2 regions of the Streptococcus sp. SC1 genome follow, and region 1 is predicted to be linked to the other one. Evidence: riboswitches for the same ligand, from Rfam matches in the RefSeq annotation. Region 1 holds a riboswitch; the other holds the start of a gene.
What was found. Region 1 has a riboswitch for preQ1 ahead of PAN94_RS02880 (nucleoside hydrolase). Riboswitches for the same ligand answer to the same signal wherever they lie in the genome.
Positions count from the first base shown of each region.

Region 2: another riboswitch for preQ1. It lies ahead of PAN94_RS04470 (QueT transporter family protein); the one in region 1 lies ahead of PAN94_RS02880 (nucleoside hydrolase).

Region 1 covers NZ_JAQCMU010000002.1:14,600-22,805, forward strand. The annotation lists gene pyrR (bifunctional pyr operon transcriptional regulator/uracil phosphoribosyltransferase PyrR) at 150-677, shown strand; gene PAN94_RS02865 (uracil-xanthine permease family protein) at 674-1,954, shown strand; gene PAN94_RS02870 (aspartate carbamoyltransferase catalytic subunit) at 2,011-2,928, shown strand; gene PAN94_RS02875 (LytS/YhcK type 5TM receptor domain-containing protein) at 3,075-3,641, opposite strand; gene PAN94_RS02880 (nucleoside hydrolase) at 3,646-4,623, opposite strand; PreQ1 riboswitch class I at 4,745-4,789, opposite strand; gene PAN94_RS02885 (RidA family protein) at 4,923-5,306, shown strand; gene rapZ (RNase adapter RapZ) at 5,374-6,264, shown strand; gene PAN94_RS02895 (YvcK family protein) at 6,261-7,238, shown strand; gene whiA (DNA-binding protein WhiA) at 7,235-8,146, shown strand; gene PAN94_RS02905 (NAD(P)/FAD-dependent oxidoreductase) at 8,180-8,206, opposite strand, start outside.
Region 2 covers NZ_JAQCMU010000002.1:320,216-328,421, forward strand. The annotation lists gene pulA (type I pullulanase) at 1-1,915, opposite strand, end outside; gene PAN94_RS04460 (diacylglycerol kinase family lipid kinase) at 1,930-2,889, opposite strand; gene ligA (NAD-dependent DNA ligase LigA) at 2,898-4,856, opposite strand; gene PAN94_RS04470 (QueT transporter family protein) at 4,959-5,474, opposite strand; PreQ1 riboswitch class II at 5,472-5,594, opposite strand; gene PAN94_RS04475 (GtrA family protein) at 5,623-6,063, shown strand; gene PAN94_RS04480 (B3/B4 domain-containing protein) at 6,134-6,841, opposite strand; gene PAN94_RS04485 (MarR family winged helix-turn-helix transcriptional regulator) at 6,850-7,299, opposite strand; gene PAN94_RS04490 (hypothetical protein) at 7,717-8,206, opposite strand, start outside.

The DNA.
Region 1 (8,206 bases):
TAGTCCTTTAATTCTATCCAGAGAGATAGGCAAGGAGCAAAGTAAAAATGATGGGTGGAGTGTGACAAGTGCGTCTTGTTTCAGCCTGTCTCTATTTTCTGAGGTCTCCTTGCAAAAGGAGGCTTTTTTAATGTTTTTAGGAGGTTTAGATGAAGACAAAGGAAGTTGTCGATGAGATCACTATGAATCGTGCCATCACGCGAATCACCTATGAAATCATCGAGCGCAACAAGGATTTAAGCCAAATCGTTTTGGCAGGCATTAAGACCAGAGGGGTTTTCATTGCCAAGCGGATCCAGCAAAGACTGGCTCAGCTAGAGAAAATTGAGATTCCAGTTTGCGAAGTGGATACAAAGCCCTTCCGAGACGACATCAAGGTCAAGGAAGACACGACAGTGATTCCAGTTGACATTACTGATCGTGAAGTGATTCTCGTTGACGATGTGCTCTATACAGGTCGGACCATCCGTGCAGCCATTGATAATCTTGTCAGCAATGGGCGGCCATCACGCGTCAGTCTTGCCGTTCTAGTGGACCGTGGGCACCGTGAGCTACCGATTCGATCAGACTATGTTGGCAAAAATATTCCAACGAGCCGCCGCGAAGAGATTATTGTTGAAATGACTGAAAAAGATGGTCAGGACCGAGTTCTGATTGTAGAGGAGGAGACAAGATGATTCAAGAAGTTAAATACGATGTCCATGATATGCCAAATCCTGGCTTACTCTTAGGACTTTCATTCCAGCATTTATTCGCCATGTTTGGGGCGACAGTGTTGGTTCCGATTCTGGTGGGAATTGACCCAGCGGTAGCCCTGTTTTCAAGTGGTTTGGGAACGCTGGCTCACTTGACAGTGACCAAGTACAAAATCCCTGCTTATATGGGCTCCAGCTTTGCTTATATCGCTGCCATGCAAATTCTAATGAAGACAGATGGGATTGCTGCGGTTGCGCAAGGTGCTATCACGGGAGGTTTGGTCTACTTCATCGTAGCCCTCATCGTGAAATTCGCAGGAAACGCCTGGATTGATAAGATTTTGCCGCCAGTAGTGGTGGGGCCGATCATCATGGTGATTGGTCTGAGTCTGGCGGGCACAGCCGTTGGCGATGTGATGTATAAGACCGTTGGAGACCAGAAGGTCTACGACATCACCTACTTTGCTATCGGGGTGGTAACCCTCCTCTGTGTCATTCTCTTTAACATCTACGGTAAGAAAATCGTTGGTATTATTCCAGTACTGCTGGGCTTGATTGTTGGCTATATCTTCGCTCTGATTGTCGGAGCGGTGACAGGTCAGGAGATTATCTCTTTTGCCAACGTGACAAAAGCTTCTTGGTTCCACGTTCCGCCGATGAATCTTCCGTTTATAGATTATGATTTTAAATTGTATCCAAGTGCAATTCTAACAATGGCACCGATCGCCTTTGTAACGATGACAGAGCACTTTGGGCATGTGATGGTTCTGAATAGCTTGACAGGCAAGGATTTCTTTAAAGAGCCTGGTTTGGATAAGACTTTGGCTGGGGATGGTCTGGCTCAGGTCATCGCGGGTATCTTTGGTGCTCCGCCAGTGACCAGCTACGGTGAGAATATCGGGGTTATGGCGCTCAATAAAATCTACAGCGTTTATGTGATTGCTGGTGCTGCTATATTGGCGATTATCATGAGTTTTGTTGGGAAAGTATCCGCCCTGCTCCAATCGATTCCAAGTCCAGTTTTGGGAGGCATTTCCATCGCCCTCTTCGGGGTAATTGCTTCCAGTGGTTTGAAAATTCTGATTGAAGCGCAAACCAATTTTGACAACAAAAAGAACCTGCTGATTGCTAGTGTCGTTCTGGTATCTGGTATCGGTGGTCTGACCCTGCAACTATCAGGTCTGCAAGTTTCAGGAGTTGCCTTGTCAACTGTTCTCGGAATTGCCCTCTACCTCATCCTGCCAGAACCTAAAAATTAGGCTGACGAGATTGCTACATTTGTCCAAAGTTTTTAATAAAAAAGGAGTATAACATCATGTCATCAAATCAAATCGCACTTAAAAATCTTGTATCTATGGAACACCTCACGAACGAAGAAGTAATGGCTTTGATCAAGCGCGGGATTGAATTTAAAAACGGCGCAAAGGTTCATTATGATGAGCAGCATATCGTTGCAAATCTCTTCTTTGAATCTTCAACTCGGACTCACAAGGCTTTTGAAGTAGCAGAATTAAAACTTGGATGCGACCTGCTTGACTTTGATGTCAAGACAAGCTCAGTCAACAAGGGAGAAACTTTGTATGACACGATTTTGACTATGTCAGCTCTCGGTGTAGATGTCTGTGTCATCCGTCACCCTGAGGTGGATTACTATAAAGAATTGATCGAAAGCCCAACAATTACAACTTCTATCGTAAATGGTGGTGATGGTTCTGGTCAGCATCCGAGTCAAAGTTTGCTTGACTTGATGACAATTTACCAAGAATTCGGTCATTTTGATGGTTTGAAAGTAGCTATCGCTGGTGACCTTGATCACTCTCGTGTAGCCAAGTCTAATATGCAAATCTTGAAACGTCTTGGTGCCGAGCTCTTCTTTGCTGGTCCAGATGAGTGGAGAAGTGCGGAGTTTGCTGACTATGGTAAGTTCGTAACCATTGATGAAGTGATTGACCAAGTGGACGTGATGATGTTCCTGCGCGTACAGCATGAGCGCCATGACTACAACTCTATTTTCTCTAAGGAAAATTATCATAAACTTCATGGTTTGACGCAAGAGCGCTATGATCGTATGAAGGATACCGCTATCCTGATGCACCCAGCGCCTGTCAATCGCGATGTAGAAATTGCAGACCATTTGGTTGAAGCTCCAAAATCTCGGATTGTAGAACAAATGACAAATGGCGTCTTTGTCAGAATGGCTATCATTGAGGCTGTTCTCAAAGGACGAAACTAATCTCAAATGTAGCTCGGGAGTAGGATTGGACTCTAGAAGGGTCTGCCTACTCCTTTTTTATAACTTAACATTAAAGACGGATAAAAGACAAATGTTAAACTAAAAAGAACTACTCGAAATCACTGTTTCTGAGTAGTTCTTTTGATTTATGCATTGTTGGATTTTGCAAAGATTCTTGGGCTGACTTTTTTGAGTTGTGGAATGAAGACCAGACTGACTCCGATAACGATGAGGCGGTCTGCATAGTCGGTTAGCGCTTGGACGATGATGGTGCTGGTGACCAAATCTAAGCCTAAACCGTGTAAACCTTGAACGATAATACTAGAGCCGCTTGGGGTAATTCCTTTGAAGACAATGACGGTAATCAGAGAGGCCAAAGCAGTAGCTGGTAGTGAAACTAGAACCGTTTTCCAGAGAAGGTTTAGTCTTGGTTTTGAAGCAGAAGTGAAAAAGACTGAGACAAGCAGAGCCAAAAGAATGGCTACTGGAGAGAAATAAATAGCAGAAATGTCTGTTGTAAAAGCGCTAATAAGAGCACTGGCAACCGCTGTTCCTACTCCCCAAATAGGTCCTAAAATGAGGCTGGCCAATATCGTTCCAAAAGTATCCAAATAAACAGGAAGTTTTAGAAAAAGTGCGATGTTGGCCCCGATATAGTTTAGAGCGATGCAGATAGCTGTAAATGTGATGGTAAATGGTGTTGTTTTTTTCATAATTTTATCCTAAATTTAAAGTTTCCAGATCTTGGCAGATAATTTCCTTTGACGTGTTGAGTATCACGGAGAGAAAATCCTGAAAGAAGAGGTGGGTGTTTACTTGGGTCAGCACCTTAGCATTGGCTTGCTTACCATAAAAATGATAGGCATCAACTAGTGTTTGTCCCACGGCAATACCTTCCGTTGCAAGATCGACGAAGGAGTCAAAGCCTTGGCAAAGGTCCTCATGCAGGAAATGGGCAACGGCCAAGGGATCGTTGATGACACAACCGATGATATGTTCATACTCCCAATGAAAATCCCAGTAAAAACGAGTGATTTTTCCGACAAAGTCAGCGACTTCAGGATTGATAAAACGCATATATTCCAATAGATTGGGTGTCAAGACAATCTTTCGCGTGACATCTAGACCGACCATTTCAATCTTTTTTCCAAGTTTTTCGTAGGTTTCTTGGGCTGCATGTGGATCGCACCAGTAGTTGTACTCAGCTACGGGCGAACAGTTGCCGTGCGATTTGTAATTGCCGCCCATGCTGACAAATCGGTCTAGATGTTGCCCAAGTGTAGGATTTTTCCTAAGAGCCAAGGCAATATTGGTCAAAGGTCCTAGTGCAATGATGGAAGTATCACTATTTTTCTGGAAATAGTCAGCTAGAAAATCATAAGCTGCTTGTGGCTGGGCTTGGGTGGAACTATTTCTTGTTATCCCACTTTCCCCTAGTCCATCCATACCGTGGGTATCCTGGGCGGAGAGAAAGTCACGAACCAAGGGCTTGTCGGCTCCTACATAAACTGGAATATCCAGCCTATTCAGCCTTTCTAGGATCTTAAAGGCATTTTCAAGACCAAGTTCCACTGGGACATTTCCAGCGACTATGGTCAAAGCAACGACCTCTAAGTCAGGGTGTTGCAGGGCATAGAGTAGGGCTAGGCTGTCGTCTATGCCAGGGTCGCAGTCAATAATAACTTTTCTTTTCATAGGTCCTCCTTTTGAGAAATAAAATAAGGCTGAAACCTCCGTCTCAACCTCTCAGTTAGTTCTGCCAAAGTGGCAGGACACCAGAAAAAACTATGCGCAATTACATTACTTTAGAATATAAGGGTACTTAGTTTTTTATACTGGGAAGTTTGCGAACCAGTCCAAAACAAGTGTTTTGAATTATGCATTTACTATCATAAAGAAAAATTTCCTAAAAGTCAATGGGAAGGAGGACAAGAATAGTCAGTCTTTTGACTTTATGATATAATAAGTAAGATAAAAGAAATGAGGAGAATACAATGGCAAAAATAGTACAAACAGATAAAGCACCAGCAGCAATCGGACCTTATGTCCAAGGAAAAATCGTTGGCAACCTTTTATTTGCAAGTGGTCAGATTCCTTTGTCACCAGAGACGGGAGAAATTGTAGGTGCAACGATTGAAGAGCAGACCCAGCAAGTTTTAAAAAATGTAGGAGCTATTTTGGAAGCAGCTGGAACAGATTTTGACCATGTGATCAAGGCAACCTGTTTCCTAAGTGATATCAATGATTTTGTGCCATTTAATGAGGTCTACAAAACGGCCTTTAAAAGCGAGTTTCCAGCTCGTTCGGCAGTAGAAGTGGCTCGCTTGCCTCGTGATGTAAAAATCGAAATCGAAGTCATTGCTGAGATCGTAGAATAAATGATTGGGACCGGGAGAAGTTTCCCGTCCTTTTTTAGAAATAAAATGTTAGACGAAGGGAGAAAGAATGGCTGAACACAAGATTCAATTAGTGATTGTGACAGGAATGAGCGGTGCCGGAAAGACTGTCGCTATCCAGTCTTTTGAGGATTTGGGTTATTTTACCATTGATAACATGCCGCCGACCCTAGTACCAAAGTTTTTGCAGTTGGTCGAAGGAACAAAGGACAATGATAAGTTGGCTCTGGTTGTTGATATGAGGAGTCGCTCCTTCTTTTTGGAGATTCAGGATATTCTGGATGAGCTAGAAAGAAGCACGGAAATTGATTTTAAAATTCTATTTTTGGATGCGGCCGACAAGGAGTTGGTGGCTCGCTATAAGGAAACTAGACGCAGTCATCCCTTGGCCGCCGACGGGCGAATTTTAGATGGTATTAAACTGGAGCGCGAACTTTTAGCTCCTCTGAAAAATCTCAGTCAAAATGTTGTAGATACGACGGAACTGACACCACGGGAGCTCAGAAAGACCATCTCTGAACAATTTTCAAACCAGGCTGATCTGCACAGTTTCCGCATCGAGGTTATGAGTTTTGGTTTCAAATACGGTTTGCCTCTGGATGCGGACTTGGTTTTTGATGTACGTTTTTTGCCTAATCCCTACTATAAACCTGAGCTGCGCAATCAGACAGGATTGGACAAGGATGTCTTTGATTATGTCATGAACCATGCGGAGTCAGAAGAGTTTTACCAGCATTTGCTGGGCCTGATTGAGCCGATTTTGCCCGGCTATCAAAAGGAAGGAAAGTCTGTGCTGACTATCGCAGTTGGCTGCACGGGCGGACAGCACCGCAGTGTGGCTTTTGCACAGCGTTTGGCGGATGATTTAGCGAAAAACTGGCCAGTCAATGCCAGTCATCGTGACAAAAATCGCCGGAAGGAAACGGTGAACCGCTCATGAGAAAACCGAGAATTACAGTTATCGGCGGCGGTACAGGAATTTCAGTTATTTTAAACAGCCTGCGGAAAAAGGATGTGGAGATCACAGCCATTGTCACAGTTGCAGATGATGGCGGCAGTTCTGGTGAGCTGCGTAAGAACATCCAGCAGCTGACGCCGCCGGGTGACTTGCGAAATGTTTTGGTGGCTATGTCTGATATGCCAAAGTTTTATGAGAAGGTCTTCCAGTATCGCTTTGCCAAAGGAGACGGCGTTCTAGCAGGTCATCCCCTTGGGAATCTGATTATTGCAGGCATTTCCGAAATGCAGGGTTCGACCTATAATGCCATGCAGCTTCTGACCAAGTTCTTCCATACAACAGGTAAAATCTACCCTTCAAGCGATACTCCGCTGACTCTGCATGCTGTGTTTACAGATGGAACAGAAGTTGTCGGTGAGAGCAATCTAGCTAGTAAGGCTGGTATGATTGAGCGGGTCTATGTGACCAATACCTATGATGATGAAAAGCCTGTTGCTAGTAGAAAGGTGGTCCAGAGCATTTTGGATAGCGATATGGTGGTGCTGGGACCGGGTTCTCTCTTCACCTCCATCTTGCCAAACCTCGTAATTGAAGAAATCGGACAAGCTATTTTAGATACTAAGGCAGAAGTAGCCTATGTTTGCAATATTATGACTCAACGTGGCGAAACCGAGCACTTTTCAGATAGCGACCACGTTCAAGTATTGCATCGTCATCTGGGCAAAAAGTTCATTGATACTGTCTTGGTCAATATCGAGCCAGTTCCGCGCGAGTATATGAATAGCAATAAATTTGATGAATATCTGGTTCAAGTTGAGCATAATTTTCGAGGGCTGCAAGAGCAAGTTCCGCGTGTCATTTCATCGAATTTCCTTCGATTGGAAAATGGCGGAGCTTTCCATGATGGAGAGTTACTTGTGGATGAATTGATGCAGATTATACAGGTGCGCAAATGAGCTTCACAGTAAAAGTAAAAGAAGAGCTTTTAAGCTTATCTGTAAAAGACAAAAACGAGTTGGCTGCCATGATCAAGATGGCTGGTAGTTTAGGAATTTCTTCGACCGGCCTCACCTTATCCATTTCAACAGAAAATGCCAAGATTGCTCGCCATCTCTATGAATTGCTGTCGGACCTTTATCAGGTCAAATCAGAAATCCGCCACCATCAGAAGACTAATCTGCGCAAGAATCGCGTTTATACAGTATTTCTAGATCAAAAAGTGGAAGAAATCCTATCTGACCTGCACTTGGCTGACTCCTTTTTTGGTATCGAGGCCGGGATTGACCAGGCCATTTTATCAGATGATGAAGCCAGTCGTTCCTATCTTCGGGGAGCCTTTCTCTCGAATGGCAGCATGCGGGAGCCAGACTCAGGCAAGTACCAGCTAGAAATCTTATCCGTTTATCTGGATCATGCTGAGGATTTGGCTGCCTTGATGCGTCGTTTCCTACTGGATGCCAAGACCATCGAGCGTAAGAAGGGGGCTGTCACTTATCTGCAGCGGGCTGAGGATATCATGGATTTTCTCATTGTCATCGGTGCTATGGAAGCCATGGCTGAGTTTGAGTCTCTTAAGCTTATGCGGGAAGCGCGCAATGATCTCAATCGCGCCAATAATGCGGAGACAGCGAACATCGCTCGCACAGTTACAGCAAGTATGAAAACCATCAACAATATTGCCAAAATCAATGATAATATTGGCATTGAGAGTTTACCTGTAGACCTGCAGGAGGTTGCTCAACTTCGTATCCAGCATCCGGACTACTCCATCCAGCAGCTAGCTGATAGTCTGAGCCGACCTCTAACTAAGAGCGGTGTCAATCATCGCTTGAGAAAAATCAATAAAATTGCAGATGAATTATAAAAGCTGCTGAGCTTGAGCTCGGCAGCTGTTTTTTTATAGGCTTGTAGAATGTTTGGGTTG
Region 2 (8,206 bases), 310 kb from region 1:
TAGGCAGGACTTGGCCCTCTTCGCCTGTTCCTACTAGTTTCGTGCGGGAAAATTCTTGGCCCAATTCCATAAATGCCATTCCCTGCATAAGCAAGTTCATAGCTGTTGCCAGCTCAATTCTTTTGGTCCGAGTGACCTCATCATCATCTGGGTGCAAGTCAACCAGCAAGTCATGCAGGTTGAAATTATCATGCGCCTCCACATAATTAAGAACTTGACTCGGTGTCAAATAGGAGCCCAACTCACTGCTACCCAAAATGGCCTTTGCTATGATATCCTCAGTCGCTTGTCCGCTCACATAACCAGCTTTGAGCCCACCGTAGACTTCAGCACCCTTTATCGCATCGCGCTGAGTATCATTGAAAAAGCCAATTCGCGGCAGTTGATAAGCATTGTCTTTCTTAGCCTTGTCCTCTGGCATCAGGCCTGTCCCCATATCCCAACCTTCACCATAAAGCAAAATCCGTGGATCAATTTTATCCATTTCTTCTCGGATGATGTTCATGGTGGTGACATCATGGATTCCCATCAAATCAAAACGGAAGCCATCCACATTGAATTCTTCTACCCAGTAGCGAAGGGAATCAATCATGAATTTGCGGAACATTTCATGCTCACTGGCCGTCTCGCTGCCGACTCCGGTACCATTTTGGAAAGAACCGTTGGGATTCATCCGGTAGTAATAATCGGGAACTGTTGACTGAAAGGCTGAGTCAAAGGTGGAATAAATATGATTGTAAACCACATCTAAGGTCACAGAAATCCCTGCATCGTGGTAAGCCTGAATCATGGTTTTCAAATCTCGGATGGCCTGACTTGGATCATCCGGGTTAGAAGAAAAACTGGTTTCTGGTGCATTGTAGTTCTGTGGATCATAGCCCCAGTTATAGGTAACTTGGCCATTTTCGTCATAGTCCTTGTGTCGGTCAGAAACAGGCTGGAGCTGCACGACATTGATACCTAGATTGCGAATGTAATCAAAAGTAGTCTGATCTCCCTGACTATTTCTAGTGCCACGTTGACAAGCACCTAAAAAAGTCCCTCGCAAATGCTCTGCGACACCAGAACTGGGCGATTTGCTAATATCTCGGATATGCATCTCATAGATGACCGCCTGATTCGGATTATCTAAACGCCAAGTTGCCTCCTTGCCTTGACATACCTTAAAACCAGCAACAGTCTTGTCCTGTTCAGCAACAATAGCTGAACGCTTGCCATCTGGACTGGTAGCGATTGTATAAGGATCGCGCGTCAAAAAATGCTGGTTCTCAAAATGAACATGATACTGATAGGCCTTACCAGCTAAATCTTCCGGCACTTCTACCGACCAAACTCCGATTGTATTTTTAGCATGATCGTGCGAGTAAATCTCGCCCTTTTCCATAGGGAATTCTTTATAAACAGCTGCTTGATTATAGGAAGTTTCATAAACTACCAATTCAACCTTTTTGGCTGTCGGAGCCCAAACTTTAAATTCATTTACTTGCCCCTGCAGACGGTGCCCAAGCCAACCTTGGTAGCCCCAGCATTCGTCAAAATAATCCGACCGCATGGCCACATCGAAATTATGAGGACGTCGCCGCGAATATTGGTGGCTCGTCGTCGCCGCTTGCAAGGAATAGTAGACCTGATGATCTCCTTCAATCAACCAAACCTCTGTAGGCAAATGAACTGGCAATAAATCAATGTGGTAGTCGCAAGATTGGCTGGACCAGTCTGAACGCTTGACAATCACATGAGCCTGACTAAGAGGCTCCCAACTTTTAAAAGATAGTTCTCCCTGGATACCAAAATAATCTAGTTTAGAAAAAGGTGCTTCTTTTCCCCACTGATCTGTCTGCCACTGCCACAAATCATAAGAAAAGTAATCTCCCTTAGGATTGTGGTAATGGACAATGACCTTATAGTCTAGCATTTTCATTTATCTCTTCATTCTAATTTTTCTAAGGAAAGAGCGCTCTCATCGATTTCATCTATATTGGCGAAAAACTCCAGATGATTGTGTAAAACTTCCAATTCTACTGGTGTATCTCCTCCGTACTCACCGTCCAGATTCAACATAAAGGGTGCTTTTTTATCTAATACTTCTAGCTTCAATTTGCTGGTTTTCAGATATTCAACATTAGCATCCGTCACATGTTGGCCACCATTAATTGCCTGTATGATGAGACTAAGCATATCAAACAACTTAGCCGTTTTTACAAGAATCAAGGTGAAATTTCCATCGTCCAGTTTTGTATCTGGCGCTAGTTTTTCAAAGCCTCCGATAGAATTGGTCAAGGCTGCAAAGACAAGCGAAATCTTGCCCTCAAAAACACCATGGTCATGCTCAATCCGTACCTTACGGGATTTGGAGCGTGGCAGCATTTTGGCTCCTTCGGCTACATAAGCCAGATAGCCTAGACGGGTCTTGACTTCACTAGGGACACTGTAAGTCAGCTCTGTCAGCGTGCCTGCCGCCGCAATGTTGATAAAGTATTTGCTGCCATAAGCCCGGCCGATATCCATCTGAATCGTCTGGTTCTTTTCTATAATACGGGCTGCCGCTACTGGATCTCCCATCGGAATTTTCAAAGCACGCGCATAATCATTGGTAGTACCAGTTGGGATGAAAGCCAGCTTGGGGCGCACATCTAAGCCCGCAACCCCATTCACTACTTCATTGATGGTCCCATCTCCACCAGCTGCTATAACTAAATCAAAACCTGCTCTTGCTGCTCTTTCAGCTTCTCGCTGAGCAGAGAAAGGCTCTGGAGTCGTCTGATAGGCACTGGTCTCATAGCCAACATCTTCCAAGACATCCAAGACTTCGGCAATATTTTTTTTGATAATTTCCTGCCCAGAAGTTGGGTTATAAATTAATCTTGCTTTTTTTATTTTATTTTCCATACTCAGCCTCATAAGCTATCTAGCCAGTCCTCGTCTCGAATCTCGATCCCAAGTTCTTGAGCTTTGGTCAATTTGCTGCCTGCATCGCTACCTGCCACCACCAAATCTGTCTTTTTAGACACACTTCCAGCAACATTTGCGCCCAAGCTCAACAATTTTTCTTTAGCTTGATTCCGTGTTAATTTTTGTAATTTTCCGGTCAATACGACTGTTTTGCCAGCGAGAGCGGCATCGGCTGCCACTTTCTCCCCTAGATAGTCTAGGTTGACGCCAGCTTCTTGTAATTCTTGCAGCAGAAGCTGACTGCCTTCCTGCTCAAAGTAAGAATGCAGACTCTGAGCGATAACTGTCCCCAAACTGTCAATAGAAGCAATTTCCTCTTGACTGGCCTGTGACAACTTGATCATATCGTGGAATTTCTCCATCAAAATCCGACTAGCCTTGCTTCCCACGTGACGGATTCCCAGACCAAAGAGCAATTTCTCTGCTGAGTTTTCCTTAGAAGCTTGAATGGCATTATACAATTTATTCGCTGATTTTTCCTTAAAGCCGTCCAAGGTCAGCAAATCTTCTACAGAAAGTCGATAAATTCCAGCCACATCCTTGACCAAGTTCTTATCAAAGACCTTTTCGACCACTGCTGGACCAAGGCCAGTAATATTCATAGCATCCCGGCTGGCAAAGTGAATCAAGCCTTCCTTGATCTGGGCTGGACAGAGCGGATTGATACAACGCAGAGCCACTTCGTCCTCGAAATGCACCAGCTCACTCTCACAGCTCGGACAGTGACTTGGTATTTCCAAAGCCTCCTCTGAGACCCGCTTGGACTCCACCACGCGCAAGACAGCAGGAATAATATCCCCTGCCTTATAGACGATAACTGTGTCTTTCTGACGAATATCCTTCTCCGCAATATAGTCCACATTGTGCAAGGTTGCTCGGCTGACTGTCGTTCCCGCTAGCTGAACTGGTGTCAGATTGGCTGTCGGAGTTACAACTCCCGTCCGACCGACTGTCCAGTCAACAGACAGAAGCTGGGCTTCCTTTTCCTCAGCTGGAAACTTATAAGCGATGGCCCACTTAGGTGCCTTGACCGTAAAGCCAAGTTCTTCTTGCACCGCCAGGTCATTGACCTTGATGACAATACCGTCGATCTCATAAGGCAGACTATCCCGTTCCTGAGCAATCTTTTCAATAAATTCCCAAACGCCATCAATCGAATCCGCTAGAAAATGAATCGGATTGACTGAGAAGTCCAAAGACGCCAGCTTATTCAGGACTGCTTCCTGGCTGCCAGCCTCAGTCGGACTGGCTTCTTGGTAGAGGAAGGTTGCTAGATTGCGCTTGGCCACAACCGCTGTATCCAACTGGCGCAAGGTTCCTGCTGCCGCATTTCGAGGATTGGCAAACTCAGGCTCACCATTCTCCTGCCGCAGCTGATTGACCGCATCAAAGGAAGCCTTGGGCATGTAGCATTCTCCACGAACCGTAATATCCAGCGGTTCTTTCAAAGTCAGAGGAATATCCTTGACCCGCTTGAGGTTTTCCGTGATATTTTCACCAACAGAGCCATCTCCCCGAGTCGCCCCTGCTACCAAGATTCCCTTTTCATAGGTCAGGGAAATAGAAAGCCCATCAATCTTGAGCTCACAAATATAGGAAACCTGGGGAAATTCCTTGCGAATCCGCTGGTCAAAAGACATTAATTCTTCACGTGAAAAAGCATCCTGCAAACTAAAGAGAGGATACTGGTGTGGATATTTTTCAAATCCTTCTAAAATCTTCCCACCCACCCGATGCGTTGGGCTATCAGGTAGGATATCAGTTGGGTACTTTTCTTCTAACTCTACTAACTCACGATAGAGTCTGTCATACTCGCTGTCTGATACACTTGGCCTGTCTGCCGTATAGTATTCATGGGCGTATCGATTGAGCAATTTGACTAATTCTGACATTCTTTCTTTCATACTTCTATTTTATCACAAATACACAAAATCTTCCTCTATTTGTCCCGAATTCTCACTAAAAAAGAAGACATAAAAAGAGCGGAAATTCCGCTCTCTGCTGTCTTATTTTGTCAAATCAATCCTTTTAGCAATCTGGTTAATAATGATAGCTCCAACAATCAAAGAAGCAAATTCTCCAATAGCCGTTGTAAACCAAGTCAGGAAGAATGGCAAGCCCTGTAAGAAATACAACTCTGCTGCAATCGTCACCATCGAAATAGAGAAGAAAATCGCAAAATAAAAATGATCCAAACGAAGCAAATCTTTAATCAGGTATTGATCCTTATAGCGACTGAAAAGGTAGACACCTAATGATAGGAAGACTAAAGTTGACCAACCGCCGACAAAGACGTCAATGATTCCAAAGCTATATAGATTGGCAATCATACAGCCGATGGTCACTCCCAGGATGTATTTACGATTGTAAAAGGCCATAAAGTTCATCATTTCAGAAATTCTGAACTGGTAAGCACCATAGCTTATAGCATTTAAAGGGGGCGTAATCGTAAGGGCTACATAAATAGCAGCAACAATGGCAATCTGAACCAAATCACGAACTGACAAGTTTTCTTGTTTCATGTTTTCTCCTTTAGCGCATGAGCGCGTGTAATATGCTTGGCGAAAGAAGTTAAGCGCCAAGGGTTGCGTCAGACGGGAAAATCATCTCCCAAAAATCGACAACTTCACTAGTATAGCATAAATCCTAGAAATGTGATAGACTATGCTTATGAAAACTTTGATTAAAAAATTCTTTGACAATGAGGTTCTATCCTATCTTTTCTTTGGTGTGGCAACCACTCTTGTCTCTGTCGTCAGTCGGATGCTCTGCTATGAACTGACAGGAAACGAACTACTGGCTACGATAATCGGTGATATTCTGGGCATTCTCTTTGCCTTTGTGACCAACGATACCATCGTTTTCAAGCAAAAAAGACAGGGCTGGCCAGTACGATTGGTCAAATTTTTCACAGCCCGACTGGCAACTATGGCCTTGAACTTGCTGCTAACCTTTATCTTTGTCACTAGCTTCCCGCAGATTATTGGTCAATTCGTTCACAACGATATTAAGATGGTCAACACCATTGAAACCTTGATAGCTCAAGTGCTGATTATCGTTCTCAACTATGTCTTCAGCAAAATTTTTGTCTTCAAAAACAAGGCAAAATAAGATGGCTCGGCTTATTTCTCCTATAAAAACAAATCTGGACCAGATAATTCTGATCCAGATGTTTTAATTTTTAGACTTCCAAGCTGGGATTTTCAGCTGTCAAGTAGGTAATATCACCCTTGACCCCAAAATAGTCCTCAATTAGAGTCTGGAGTTCAGTCATAGCTGATTTGGCACGCGCCGCCTGCTCTCCATTGATGGCTTCGATAACCAAGATGGCGTCCTTGGTCTCTTCTGTCAACATGGTTCGCTGCGCTTCTCGCCAATTAAGGCAACGGCAGACTGCTCCCTCTTCATCATAGTAGATGATTTCTTCCGGTAAAGCTGGTGCATCAGTCTCAGATCCCAGTGGGAAAAAGGCTTCGCCACCCTTGGCCTTACCCAGATAAAGGCCTCCAGCAACCTTGTCCAAATCCTCTCCGCCACAAGGAACGGCATAAGAGAGGGAAACACTATTATAAATATCTACTAAGGGATTGATTGGGTTGAATTCCCGTCCTTGACTGACCCGCTTGAGTAGGGCTTCGATAGAGGAACGCGCTCCTTTTTTAGTCTTGAATTGGCTGAAAGCCTGCCGCCACTCCTGAATGACATCATTCTGAGTGAAATTCTCATCTGGAATAAAGTCTGCTGCTCGCTTTGCGCCCTTATCCAGCAGGGATTTGAAATAAGGATCCTTACTTTCATCCACTCTATTATCCAGTCCCTTGACCACTAAAACACTAATCTGAGCTTCTGGAAACAAAGCCCAAAATTCATTTTCAACTGTAATTTTCATGTTCTACCTCAATAATTTCTTTTCTGGCCTTTTTTGACCAGCTCCCAGTCCTTGGTAATATTCTCTCGGACGCGAACCAGCAACTTCTCTAACTCTTTCCGCTCGTTTTCTGAAAATTTTTCCAACGAAACCTGCTCCGAATATTCGTTTTCCGCTAGGATAAAAGGATAGAGAACTGCCCCCTTCTCAGTGACGAACCATTCCTTGTTCTTGCGGTTATTGGCAGCTGGCCGCTGTTCCAGTAAACCTTTACTTTCTAGCTTCTTGACTGAACGAGCCACCGTTGAGCGATCCACCTTGAGCAAGTCTGACAGCTCCTCCTGGATAATCCCAGGATTCTCCGCAATCCGCACCAGATAGAGATACTGCCCCCGCGCCAAATCTATGTCACGAAACTCAATATTAGCGATAGAGTCCAAAGCCCGAGCAATGATTCCAATCTCACGTAAAATTGACATACCTCCTCCTTCTGAAGATAGTATAGCAGATTTTTATTGCAAATGCAATAAAAATCATTTAGAAATACTTATCTTAGAAAAATTCTATATAGAACTAAACCCCTGCACAGAACGCTTCTGCCTTTCCCTTATCTACACCATCAAAAAAGAGGCTAGGAACAAGTCTTAGCCTCACTTTTTGTTAGAAATAGATACTGGGAAGGTTAGCTGATTGCTTGTTAAGCAACCTCTTGATATATTTTGATAAAGGTCAGTACAATCACTAGCTAGATTCTCTCGAGTACAATCTTCACCTTTAAAATCCATTAGTGTAGCCTTATTACTCACATCATGTAATACTACAATATCAAATCAGCTTGAGAAGAGCATAGAAAAACCACCTGAAGTCAAACCAGATGGAAATTTTCGGATAGATATTTATTTACTAATGCCTCGTTGCTTCTTAACATGTTCCTTGTACATTTTTGACTTTTTCCCATACCATTCCTCGATGGTATAGCCATACTCTTCACGGTATTTCTCCTGATTTTTATTGACTGTATTCAAGTTCTCTAGCGTTACTACATTGGATTTGAAAAATGATACCAAAAATAGTCCTAAGAGAACAGGTGAAATTGGCAATAAAGCAAGCAAGAGATACGCCAGAAAATGATTGAGTCCGTTGGTGAAGAGATTGATTCCATACATCAACAACCATAAGAATAAAATAACATTCAAAAATTTTTTGATATTTAGAGAATCAAAATAATCTTTTCTAGCACGCTGCTTTGTGACAAGGATATAAACAAGGTAAATCAGTGATAATACAAATCCAATCCAGTAGACGATACGAATTGCAACTAGGGGGATTAAATACAAGGCAGCTATAAACCAACTATAATATGAAATTACGAGCAAAAATAATTGA